DNA from 2 places in the Embleya australiensis genome. Region 1 is predicted to be linked to the other one. Evidence: riboswitches for the same ligand, from Rfam matches in the RefSeq annotation. Region 1 holds a riboswitch; the other holds the start of a gene.

Region 1 (4,791 bases):
CCTCCCGGGCCGCCGCGACCAGATTCTCCAGCGAGGTGCGGACCTCGGGCCAACCACGGGTCTTGAGGCCGCAGTCGGGGTTGACCCATAGACGTTCGGCGGGGATCGCGGCAAGTCCCTTGCGGAGCAGGCCCACCACCTCGTCCGCGCTCGGGACGCGCGGGGAGTGGATGTCGTACACGCCGGGTCCGGCCTCGCGCGGGTAGCCGTGGGCGGCGAGTTCGCCGGCGACCTGCATGTGTGAGCGGGCCGCCTCCAGGCTGATCACGTCGGCGTCGAGGTCGTCGATGGCCTGCACGATGTCGCCGAACTCGGCGTAGCACATGTGGGTGTGGATCTGGGTGGCCGCGCGTACGCCGGACGTGCTCAGGCGGAATGCCTCGGTGGCCCACGCCAGGTATTCGGCGTGGTCCACGGCGCGCAATGGCAGCGTTTCGCGCAGCGCAGGTTCGTCCACCTGGATGACCGAACTCCCGGCCGCCTCCAGGTCGTTGACTTCGTCGCGCAGCGCGAGCGCGACCTGTCGGGCGGTGTCGCCGAGCGGTTGGTCGTCGCGGACGAAGGACCAGGCGAGCATGGTCACCGGTCCGGTCAGCATGCCCTTGACGAGTCGGTCGGACAACGACTGGGCGAACGCGGTCCAGCGCACGGTCATCGGGTCGGGGCGGGAGATGTCGCCGGCCAGGATCGGCGGGCGCACGTACCGGGTGCCGTAGGACTGGACCCAGCCGTGCCGGGTGGCAACGTACCCGGTGAGCTTTTCGGCGAAGTACTGGACCATGTCGTTGCGTTCGGCCTCGCCGTGGACGAGGACGTCGATACCGGCCTTCTCCTGGAAGGAGATCACATCGCGGATCTCGGCCTCGATGCGCTCCTCGTACCCGACGCCGTCGATGCGTCCCGCCCGCAGGTCGGCGCGGGCGGCGCGCAGCTCGGCGGTCTGCGGGAAGGAGCCGATGGTGGTCGTGGGCAGCAACGGCAGGCCCAGATGCGCGCGTTGGGCCTCGGCCCGTTGGGCGTACGGCTTGCTGCGGCGCGCGTCGGCGTCGGTGACCGCGGCGGCGCGGGCGCGCACGGCGGGGTCGTGGGTGAGGGCGGACGCCTTGCGTGCGGCCAGGTCGGCCAGGTTGGCGGCGAGGTGGGTCGCGATGGTGTCGGTGCCCTGAGCGAGGCCGCGGGCCAGGGTGACAATCTCCTCGGTCTTCTGCCGGGCGAACGCGAGCCACCGGGCGATCTGCGGGTCGATGTCGCGTTCGGCGTCGGCGTCCAGCGGCACGTGCAACAACGAGCAGGAGGCGGCGACATCGACGCGGTCGGCCAAGCCCAGCAGTATGCCGAGGGTAGTCAGTGACTTGCCGAGGTCGTTGATCCACACGTTGCGGCCGTCCACGACGCCGGCGACCAGACGTTTGCCGGGCAGTCCGCCGACGGCGGCCAGCGCGTCCAGGTTGGCGGCGGCGGAGCCGGTGAAGTCCAGTGCCAGGCCCTCGATCGGGGCTTTGGCCAGGATCGGCAGCGCCTCGCCGAGGCGGTCGAAGTACGAGGCCACGAGGACCTTGGGCCGGTCGGTCAGTTTGCCGAGGTCGCGGTAGACGCGGGCGGCGGCGCCCAGTTCGGCGAAGCTGCGATCCTGCACCAGCGCCGGTTCGTCGAGTTGCACCCACTCGGCCCCGGCGGCGCGCAGGTCGGCGAGCAACCGCGCGTACACCGGAAGCAGCCGGTCCAGCAGGGTCAGCGGTTGGAAGTCGGCCGCGACGCCAGGTGCGGGCTTGGCGAGCAGGAGGTAGGTGAGCGGGCCCACCAGCACCGGTCGGGCGGTCAGGCCCAGCGCGACGGCCTCCTCGAACTCGGCCACCTGCTTGGCGGAGTTCGCCTCGAAGACGGTGTCCGGCCCGAGTTCGGGGACGAGGTAGTGGTAGTTCGTGTCGAACCACTTGGTCATCTCGAGCGGCGCGACGTCCTGCGTGCCGCGGGCCATGGCGAAGTAGCCGTCCAGGGCGTCGGCTTCGACGGCGGCGCGATGCCGGGCCGGGATCGCGCCCACGGCCACGGTGGTATCGAGGACGTGGTCGTACAGCGAGAAGTCGCCGGTGGGCACCTCGTGGATGCCGGCCTCGGCGAGGCGCCGCCAGTTGGCCAGGCGCAGTTCGGCCGAGGTGTCCCGAAGCGCCTGCGCATCGGTGCGGCCGGCCCAGTAGCCCTCGACGACCTTCTTCAGTTCCCGGTTCGGGCCCTGACGGGGATAGCCGTACACGGTGGCACGGGCTGCCGCGGCTGCGGTCTTGGTTGTCACGGAACTCTCCTTCGCGAGCCTGTCGACAAGATCCCGGAGACGGATCGCAGGCACGAAGGGATGGCAAACCACACGGGCCACGTCGGCGTACTCGCGCGCACATACGTGTCCCACCGGTTGTCCGCCGACCCGCCCACGAGGTCACCGAGCTCTCCGTGCGCTGCGACAGCGCACGGGCAGTGGCAGGTCTTCGGACTCGCGGGCACATCCACCAAGGGTGGACACCTACTGGCCGTCGCTTCCCGGACCGAAACGGGTCCAGTGCTGTTGACGGCGGTCGTTCCCACTCACCGCTGCGGGGCAGTCCCGGATTCGCACCGGGTTCCCTCTTGCGACGCGCCTACCCGGATGGCAGGGCGAACCGACTGCGTGCGACAGCTTAGACGCACAAGAGGCACCCGGGGGAGCCCGGTGCACGCGCCTGGCGGCGAGAGCACGCCTCGAAGGCGTGGACGCAGCCGGCGTCGCTGCGATCGAGTCGGTCCTCGTGACGCGTCGCCGCGTTCGTTCCGGGCGGTGTGGCCCCACGGGCGGTGATCCTGTCGGAACGAACGCGGTCGCGACACCGAGGACGAGGCTGCGTCGGAGTCTTCGGCGGTTCGGCCGGTACTACGGGCGCGTCGGGGCCACGCGCGGCGGCGGGTTGGTGGTGTCCGTCTTGTCCTTGGAGAACGACCACCCCTCGAAGCTGCCCAGCGGAGGCTTGCGGGCGCTCGCGCCCCACGAACTGTAGGTCCACGTGCCGTTGTTGGGCGCGTGCCAATAAGACCAGTAGGCGGATGCCGGCGGGGTGTTGACGCACGGTTCGGTGTCCACGCCGGGCTTGCCCTCGATCCGGCAGATGAACGCCTCTCCCCAGCGGTTGGTGCCCTGGATCTGGAAGCCGGCGTTCTTCAGCGCGGCCAAGCCCGTGGCCTGGTCGCCGGGCGCACAGCGGGTGAGCGTGGCCCCGCCGAGCTCCTGGAAGTCGACGATCACGGTCACGCCGTTGGCGTCCGGGCAGACGCCGGCGGAGCCCTTGGTGGGGTCGATGGCGTAGGCGGCCGGGGCGTTCACGGTGATCTGGGCGGTGGCGGGCAGCACGAGCAGGGCGAGCGCCCCGACCAGCCGACCCCTTCGAGCCTTGTTTCCACGAATCTTCACGCGCGGATCCCTTCGTGCGACGGGCGTCGGCACGAGCGGCGAGAGCGACGCCGACCGGGCCGAGCGATGTTCCTCTCGGGACCGCGCACCCCCGGTATCCACCGACAGGACATCGCCGGGCGGGAAATCCGGGCCTCAGCATGCAGTCCACGACAGCTGGAGCCTCAAACTCGTACGAATCCAGGTGTTCCGACTCGCGGTGGCCTGCCGGTCACCGCCTACGGTTGCGGGTCAGCGCCGGACTTCGACCGGCTTCCCCTGGACTTCGAACCATGCGGTTGTCGCCGACCTGAAGAGAGCCGGCTTGCGGAGCGTACGAGATGCCCTGTTCGTCGGACAACGGGTCAGACGATGGATCCGCGATGTCGTTCATCACCTTCATGGGTGCTCGACGCTGGTTTGCACAACGGTGGTTACGGTCACCCGGGCCGCACCGGGCCCCACGACAGGGGACCTGGGAAGCACGGCCAGTAGGCGTCCTGTCTTCGAAACCGAGCCCGCGAGTCCGAAGGTGGATGGCGGCTGCCCCAACCACCGGCGAGCCGGCGGCCTTCACGTACGGTCCGAGGCATGACCACAGGAGATCCGAAGGCCCCCAAACCCCGAGTGCAGTTGGTCATCGGCATTGTCCGCCGAGACGACGAGATCCTGCTTGTGCGGGAGAGTCTCGGCACCGGCGGCGAGATGCTCTGGTCGCTCCCCGGCGGCGGGATCGAGGACGGCGAACTCGTGCACGAAGCTCTCCGGCGCGAGTTGCGGGAGGAGACCGGACTGCTCGTGGGAGACCCGGTGCGTACCGCCTTCCTCATGCACATCGATTCGGAACGGCACCCATCGGCGTTTGCCGCCGCCTTCGAGATCGACCAGTGGTCGGGGAACATCACGCCAAGGGACGACGACATCGAACAAGCCGCCTTCTTCCCCTTGCCCGACGCCCTGAAGCTGCTCGGCGAGCTGGACAGCGCGATCCAGCGCGAACCCATCGTCGGCTATCTGTCCGGGGCCGTCGCGCCGGGGAGCACCCGGCTGTACCGCAGCCGGGGTGACGAAGAAACGCTTGTCGCCCGCTGGTGATCCCGGACAACGCCCGCCGCACAAACGTCACGATCCGAGGCCGCAGCGCCAGGAGTCCCAGTCTTCGAGGGTGCAAAACTGCGGAATCCGAGTACCCCGGTTCGGACTTCGACTCGACAGGGCGGCATGCCCACGCGGTCGAACACCAGCAACTCGGGAACGGCGTGATACCGGATCACGTATGCAGCGACGCGGATTCTGGGTTGGGTCATCCCGGCATTGCCCGTCACGGCGTCGTTCGTGATCACCGATGAGGCGGCGCCGGACCCGGGAGGGCCGCG
Region 2 (7,062 bases), 350 kb from region 1:
TGCCAGCCGGCGATCTCGTGGACCCGGCGGGCGAGCCGGTCCAGGTGGTCGAGCGTCGCCGAGCCGCCGCGCCGGACGTTGAACCGGATCGCCCGCACCCCGGCCGCGTCCAGCTCGGCGATCCGCCGGTCGGGGACGTCGGGCGGCAGCTGGGTCACCCCGACGAAGGCGGGGCCGAGTCGGGCCAGCGCGTCGAGGAGGTAGGTCTGGTCGAAGCCCTGGAAGGAGCCGGACACCACCGCGCCACCGGTCACGCCGAGCGGGACGGCCCGGGCCAGGTAGTCGGCGGTGGTGAAGGTCGGCGGCAGGTAGCCGTGGTTGGCGACGAGCGGGAAACGCGGGTCGACGATGTGCAGGTGCGCGTCGAACACGCGACGAGCGGGCGATCCGGACACGGCGGTGCCTCCGTCGGCTGCGGGAACGCCGCATACCGTACCCGGGCGCCGGCCGGGCATGGCGGATTCGCCGGCCGGAGAAGTTGTCAAATGCAACTAATTTCTTCTATGGTTGTGACAGGCAACGAAGTCGCCGCGGCGCGGGCGCACGACCGCCCGCGCACAGGAAGGAGCGAGCCGCCATGGCCACCAGGGAAGCCTGTCGGCACCTGCTCACCGAGTTGGAGGGCATCGTCGGCGTACACCGCGGCCTCGCCAAGGCCGTCCCGCCCGGCAGCCTGCCGTCCGGCTCCGCGGTCCTGTTCGTGCTCGGCCGCAGTGCCGAACCGCTGCGCGCCGGGCGGGTGGCCGAACTCCTCGACCTGGACATGTCCGTGGTCAGCCGACACCTCGCGCACCTGGTCGAACACGGCTGGGTGGCCCGCCGCGCGGACCCGCGCGACGGCCGGTCGGTGCTGCTCGGACTCACCCCGGAGGGGCGCGCCGTGGTCGACCGGGCCACCGAGAGCTGCCTCGCGGTGGTCGCCGAGCGGCTGGCCGACTGGCCGGACGAGGACGCGGAGCGATTGTCCGAACTCCTGGGCCGGTTGAAGGCGGGCTTCGGGTCGAACGCGGGCTTCGGACACCGGGCCGAACCGGTGCCGACGGCCGTGTCACACTGACCCGCATGCCGAAGTCCGCCGCGGAACTGCGCGCGCATTTGGAGATCTTCTACGACGCGGTGCCCCGCCGGTTCACCCGCACCGAGGTGATCGGCGCGCTGACGCTGTTCGTCCGGGAGGGCGAAGGGTGGCCCTACTATGCCCGACCCACGCTCGGCGGCCTCGCCGAGCCCACCGTCGCGGACGTGCGCGCGGTGCGGGCGCGGCAGAGAGAGTTGAAAGTGCCCGAGACGTTCGAATGGGTCCACGAGACCACCCCCGCGCTGCGGGCGGCCGCGATCGAGGCCGAACTGCATATACACGAGCACCCGCTGATGGTGCTCGACCCGGACGAACATCCGGCCGAGCGCCCGGATCTGCCGGACCTGGTGACGCTGCGGCGAATCCGCGCCGACGCCACCGACCTGGCGATCGTGCACAGCGTCGCGGCGATCGGCTTCGCCAACCCCGGGACCGCGCCCGGCTCCGACGGGCCCGCCGAGCGGGACACCGCCGCGCTCGGCCAGGACCCGGGCCTGCTGTCCTACCTCAACGAGCGGTTGCGCAGCGGCGAGACGGTGATGTTCGCGGCGTACAGCCCGGCCGGACCGCTGTGTGTGGGCAGCTACCAGCACCTGTACGACACGACCGAGATCGTCGGCGTGGCCACCCTCCCGGCGGCCCGGCGCAGCGGCCTCGCGGCGGCGGTGACCTGGGAGTTGGCCCGGCACGCGCTGGAGGGCGGGAGCGAGACGGTGTTCCTGAGCGCGGGGGACGAGGACGTCGCGCGGGTGTACGACCGGATCGGCTTCCGCTCGGTGGGGACGGCGATGATCGCGGAGGCGCCGTGAGCGAGAGGGACGAGGCGCGGGCGGCCGAGGCGGGCGCGGCGGGCGCGAAGACCGATGCCGCCGCGTCGATCGTGCTGCCCATCCCGCCCGGACGCAACCCCACCGCCGACGAGTTGGCCGCCGCGCACGGTCGGAGCATCCCGGACGTGATCGCGCCGAACCTGCGGGTGCTGTTCTGCGGGATCAACCCGGGCCTGTGGTCGGGCGCCACCGGGCGCCACTTCGCCCGTCCCGGCAACCGGTTCTGGCCTGCCCTGTACGCCTCGGGCTTCACCCCGCGCCTGATCGAGCCCGCCGCGCAGCGCGAGTTGACCACGCTCGGCCTCGGCATCACCAACGTGGTGGCCCGAACCACCGCGCGCGCCGACGAGTTGACGAAGGAGGAGTACCGGGCCGGCGGCCTGGCGCTCACCGCGAAGGTACGCCGGTACCGACCGGCCTGGTTGGCGGTCCTTGGCATCGGCGCATACCGCACCGGCTTCGGCCGCCCCAAGGCGGTGGTCGGCCGTCAGCCCGAGACGATCGACGACACCGGAATCTGGGTACTCCCCAACCCCAGCGGCCTGAACGCCCACTGGACGGCCGCGGCCCTCGCCGAAGCCTTCACCGCCCTGCGCGCCGCGGCGTACCCGACCGAGTAGGAGGGCCGCGCGCGGGGGTGCCATCCGTGCCGCTCACCCTGTGTGGCGGCGATCGGGCGTCGGCGTGGGTGACCCGGCTCGGGGGCGGGGCCGTCAATCGACCGAGTGGCATCACCCGGTTGGTGGTTACTTCGCGCCCCCTCGTGAGGTTGGGTCGGCATGAAGATCCTGCGAGCCCCGTACGGGCCGTGGCCCACCGAGACGTTCGAGACTCCCGTCTACGAGGCGTTGGTCGCCGAATGGCGCGACTCGGGCCGGGAGGTACCCCGGCCGACGGACCGACCGCAAGGCAGCCCGCCCCGACACGCCCGCCCACCCGGACCGAGCCCGCGCACGCGTCGCCCGTGAGCCGGCCACATGACGCGATCCGGGCCCGGAGGCGCCCCCGCCGGGCCCGACCCGAGGGCCGGGGCCGCCGATCCGCTCCGCGTGAATCGGCCGACCGCCGCGCGATGTGCTTCTTGTCACGCGTCCTCCGACACGCCCGGCGGGGAAGGAATTTGCCGGCCGATCGGCGCGGCGGCCGACGCGCGACGCACCGTCGATCCGGTCCGTCCCCGCCGCGTTCCCGCCGCCCTCGGCCCCGTCCCACGCGGCCCGCGCAGGCCCGGTGGGGCCGGACGGGCGCGGGGGGAGCGGGGGTTCGGGGTGCTCGACGCGCGTCGCAATTGCCCGCCGGTCGTACCACCCGGGCACGTCTCCGGCGAACCGTGACACGCCGGGAATCGGGACGCGACACAACACCTGGGGGTGCGACGACCACCCCGCCACTACATATATGCTCTGCGACGCAGCTGGTTCGCCCGACCGGAGTTTCCGGGAAGGCGAGGCAAGAGGGAATCCGGTGCGAGGCCGGAACTGCCCCCGCAGCGGTGAGCGGGAACGAAAGTCGTCATGGAGCGCCGGACGCCGAAGGGCGTACGGGAAGCGACGACCCCTAGGCACTCCGCGGACCACCGAGCACACGCCGTGCCCGGCGGTGCCCCGGCATGCCCGCGAGTCCGAATACCTGCCGGCTGCCCGCGCCTTCGGGCGTGGGGTCACCTGTACGTACGAGCTCGCGAGGAGAGAGCACGTGACCGTTGTGGACAGCGTGGGCGCGACCCGGATGCGGGTCGACGAGAGCCCCGAGGACCGCCTTGCCACCCTGGTGCGCACCCAGGCGCGCGATCTGCCGGAGGTCGATCCGGATCGGGTCGTCCGCCGGGTCGTCGCGGGTCTGAACGAGGGTGCGGACCGCGGCGCGGCGGCCGACCTGGCCGTGCGCACCGCCGCCGAGCTGATCGCCGAGGAGCCCGCCTACTCGCGGCTCGCCGCGCGCCTGCTGGCCGGCCGGATCGCCGACGAGGCCGCCGAGGCCGGCGTCGCCTCGTTCAGCGCCGGCATCGCGCTCGGTCACCGCGAGGGCATCATCGGCGCGGAGACCGCGGCGTTCGTCGCCGCGCACGCCGCCGAATTGGACGCCGCCGTCGACGCCGACGGCGACCGCCGCTTCGAGTACTTCGGTCTGCGCACCGTCTACGACCGCTACCTGCTGCGCCACCCCGTCTCGCGCAAGGTGGTCGAGACCCCGCAGCACTTCCTGCTGCGCGTGGCGTGCGGTCTGTCCAAGGAGCCCGGCGAGGCGATCGGCTTCTACCGGCTGATGTCCTCGCTGGCCTACCTGCCCAGCTCGCCGACGCTGTTCAACTCCGGCACCGTGCACACCCAGATGTCCTCGTGCTACCTGCTCGACTCGCCCAAGGACGAGCTGGAGTCGATCTACGACATGTACGGGCGAATCGCCCGGCTGTCGAAGTTCGCCGGCGGCATCGGCGTGGCCTGGTCGCGGGTGCGCTCGCGCGGCTCGCTGATCCGGGGCACCAACGGGCACTCCAACGGCATCGTGCCGTGGCTGAAGACCCTCGACTCGTCGGTGGCCGCGGTCAACCAGGGCGGCCGGCGCAAGGGCGCGGCCTGCGTGTATCTGGAGACCTGGCACCCCGACATCCTGGAGTTCCTCGAACTGCGGGAGAACACCGGCGAGGACGCGCGTCGCGCGCACAACCTCAACCTGGCCAACTGGGTGCCGGACCTGTTCATGCGGCGCGTCGAGGAGGACGGCGTCTGGTCGCTGTTCGACCCGAACGAGCTGCCCGAGCTGCCCGACCTGTGGGGCGCCGAGTTCGACAAGGTGTACGAAGCCGCCGAGCGGGACGGCCGGTTCGTCCGGCAGATGCCCGCGCGCGACCTGTACGCCCGGATGATGCGCACGCTCGCGCAGACCGGCAACGGCTGGATGACCTTCAAGGACGCCGCCAACCGGACCTGCAACCAGGCCGCCGAGCCGGGCAACGTGGTGCACCTGTCCAACCTGTGCACCGAGATCCTGGAGGTCACCAGCGACGGCGAGACCGCCGTGTGCAACCTCGGCTCGGTCAACCTCGGCGCGCACGTGGTCGCCGGCGAGGGCATGGACTGGGACAAGCTGCGCGCCACGGTGCGCACCGCGGTGATCTTCCTCGACCGCGTGATCGACATCAACTACTACCCGACCGACCAGGCCGCCGCGTCCAACCCGCGCTGGCGCCCGGTGGGCCTGGGGCTGATGGGCCTGCAGGACGTGTTCTTCACGCTCGGCCTGCCGTTCGACTCGGCCGAGGCGCGCGAGTTGTCCACGCTGATCTCCGAGGAGATCTACCTCACCGCCCTGGAGACCTCCTCGGCGCTCGCCGAGGTACACGGCCCGCACCCGGCCTACGCCGAGACGCACGCCGCGCGCGGCCGGCTCCAGCCGGACCTGTGGGAGGGCGTGTACCCGACCCAGACCAAGCGCTGGGACGCGCTGCGTACCCGCGTGGCCGAGCACGGGCTGCGCAACTCGCTGCTCGTGGCGATCGCGCCGACCGCGACCATCGCCTCCATCGCGGGCGCCTACGAGTGCATCGAGCCGCAGGTGTCCAACCTGTTCAAGCGCGAGACGCTGTCCGGCGAGTTCCTGCAGATCAACGGCTATCTGGTGCGCGAGCTCAAGGCCCGCGGCCTGTGGACCCCCGAGGTGCGCGACCGGATCAAGCGCGCCGAGGGCTCGGTCCAGGGCATCGCCGAACTCCCGGAGGACGTACGGGAGTTGTACCGCACCGCGTGGGAGCTGCCGCAGCGCGCGCTGATCGACCTGGCGGCGGCCCGCTCGCCGTACATCGACCAGTCGCAGTCGCTGAACCTGTTCATGGCCGACCCGACCATCGGCAAGCTGTCCTCGATGTACCGCTACGCGTGGTCCACCGGTCTCAAGACCACGTACTACCTGCGCTCGCGCCCCGCGACGCGGATCCAGCAGGCGACCGTGCCCGCGCAGGCGTCCGCCGCGCCGGTCGAGGAGATCTCGGACGTCGAGGTCATCGCCTGCTCGCTGGAGAACCCCGAAGCATGTGAGGCGTGCACGTGAGCCTGCTCGATCCCGGAATGAACCTCACGCTGCGCCCGATGCGGTATCCGGACTTCTACGAGAAGTACCGGGCGGCGATCCGCAACACCTGGACGGTCGAAGAGGTCGACCTGCACAGCGACCTCGCCGACCTCGACAAGCTCAGCCCGGCGGAGCGGCACCTCGTGCAGCGCCTGGTCGCGTTCTTCGCGACCGGCGACACGATCGTGGCGAACAACCTGGTGCTGAACCTGTACCGGCACATCAACTCGCCCGAGGGCCGGCTGTACCTGTCGCGGCAACTCTTCGAAGAGGCCGTCCATGTGCAGTTCTACCTGACGCTGCTCGACACCTACATGCCCGACCACGAGGAGCGCGAGCAGGCGTTCGCCGCGGTCGAGCACATCCCGTCGATCCGGCGCAAGGCGGAGTTCTGCTTCCGCTGGATCGACTCGGCGATGGGCCTGGACCGGCTCGAATCGCGGGACGACCGGCGGCAGTTCCTGCTCAACCTGATCTGCTTCGCGGCGTGCATCGAGGGGCTGTTCTTCTACGGCGCCTTCGCCTACGTGTACTTCCTGCGCTCGCGCGGGCTGCTCAACGGCCTCGCCTCGGGGACCAACTGGGTCTTCCGCGACGAGTCCGCGCACATGGACTTCGCGTTCTCCGTGGTCGAGACGGTGCGGGCCGAGGAGCCCGGCCTGTTCGACGACGAACTCGCCGAGGACGTACGGCGGATGCTGGCCGAGGCGGTGGACGCGGAGACGGCGTTCGCCGAGGACCTGCTCCAGGGCGGGGTGTCCGGGATGACCGTCGCCGACATGCGCTCCTACCTGGAGCACGTGGCCGACCGGCGGCTCGCCCAGCTGGGCATGGCGCCGGTGTACGGCTCGGCGAACCCGTTCGGCTTCATGGAACTCCAGGACGTCCAGGAGCTGTCGAACTTCTTCGAGCGGCGGGTGTCGGCCTACCAGGTCGCGGTCACCGGATCGGTCTCCTTCGACGAGGACTTCTGACCCGGGTTCGTGTGCCCGAGTACCCCACCGCCGTGCCGTCCCGATTCCGGGGCGGCACGGCGGTTTCGCGCGTTTCGGGGGCGGTCGGCCCCGCCAGGGCTCACGAGCGTTC

What was found. A riboswitch is a leader RNA that binds a small molecule or an ion and turns the genes downstream of it on or off. The one in region 1 is predicted to bind cobalamin.
Region 2: linked by a shared signal. The riboswitch ahead of ACMXN5_RS02150 (ribonucleoside-diphosphate reductase subunit alpha) and the one ahead of metE (5-methyltetrahydropteroyltriglutamate--homocysteine S-methyltransferase) in region 1 are both predicted to bind cobalamin.

Annotation. Positions count from the first base shown of each region.
Region 1 is NZ_CP182422.1:875,899-880,689, reverse strand. It holds gene metE (5-methyltetrahydropteroyltriglutamate--homocysteine S-methyltransferase) at 1-2,293, opposite strand, end outside; cobalamin riboswitch at 2,458-2,675, opposite strand; gene ACMXN5_RS03665 (flagellar hook-length control protein FliK) at 2,903-3,436, opposite strand; cobalamin riboswitch at 3,620-3,694, opposite strand; gene ACMXN5_RS03660 (NUDIX hydrolase) at 4,043-4,510, shown strand.
Region 2 is NZ_CP182422.1:522,927-529,988, reverse strand. It holds gene ACMXN5_RS02175 (amidohydrolase family protein) at 1-395, opposite strand, end outside; gene ACMXN5_RS02170 (MarR family winged helix-turn-helix transcriptional regulator) at 578-1,057, shown strand; gene ACMXN5_RS02165 (GNAT family N-acetyltransferase) at 1,063-1,887, shown strand; gene mug (G/U mismatch-specific DNA glycosylase) at 1,968-2,528, shown strand; gene ACMXN5_RS02155 (hypothetical protein) at 2,688-2,876, shown strand; cobalamin riboswitch at 3,306-3,559, shown strand; gene ACMXN5_RS02150 (ribonucleoside-diphosphate reductase subunit alpha) at 3,637-5,955, shown strand; gene ACMXN5_RS02145 (ribonucleotide-diphosphate reductase subunit beta) at 5,973-6,950, shown strand; gene ACMXN5_RS02140 (helix-turn-helix domain-containing protein) at 7,051-7,062, opposite strand, start outside.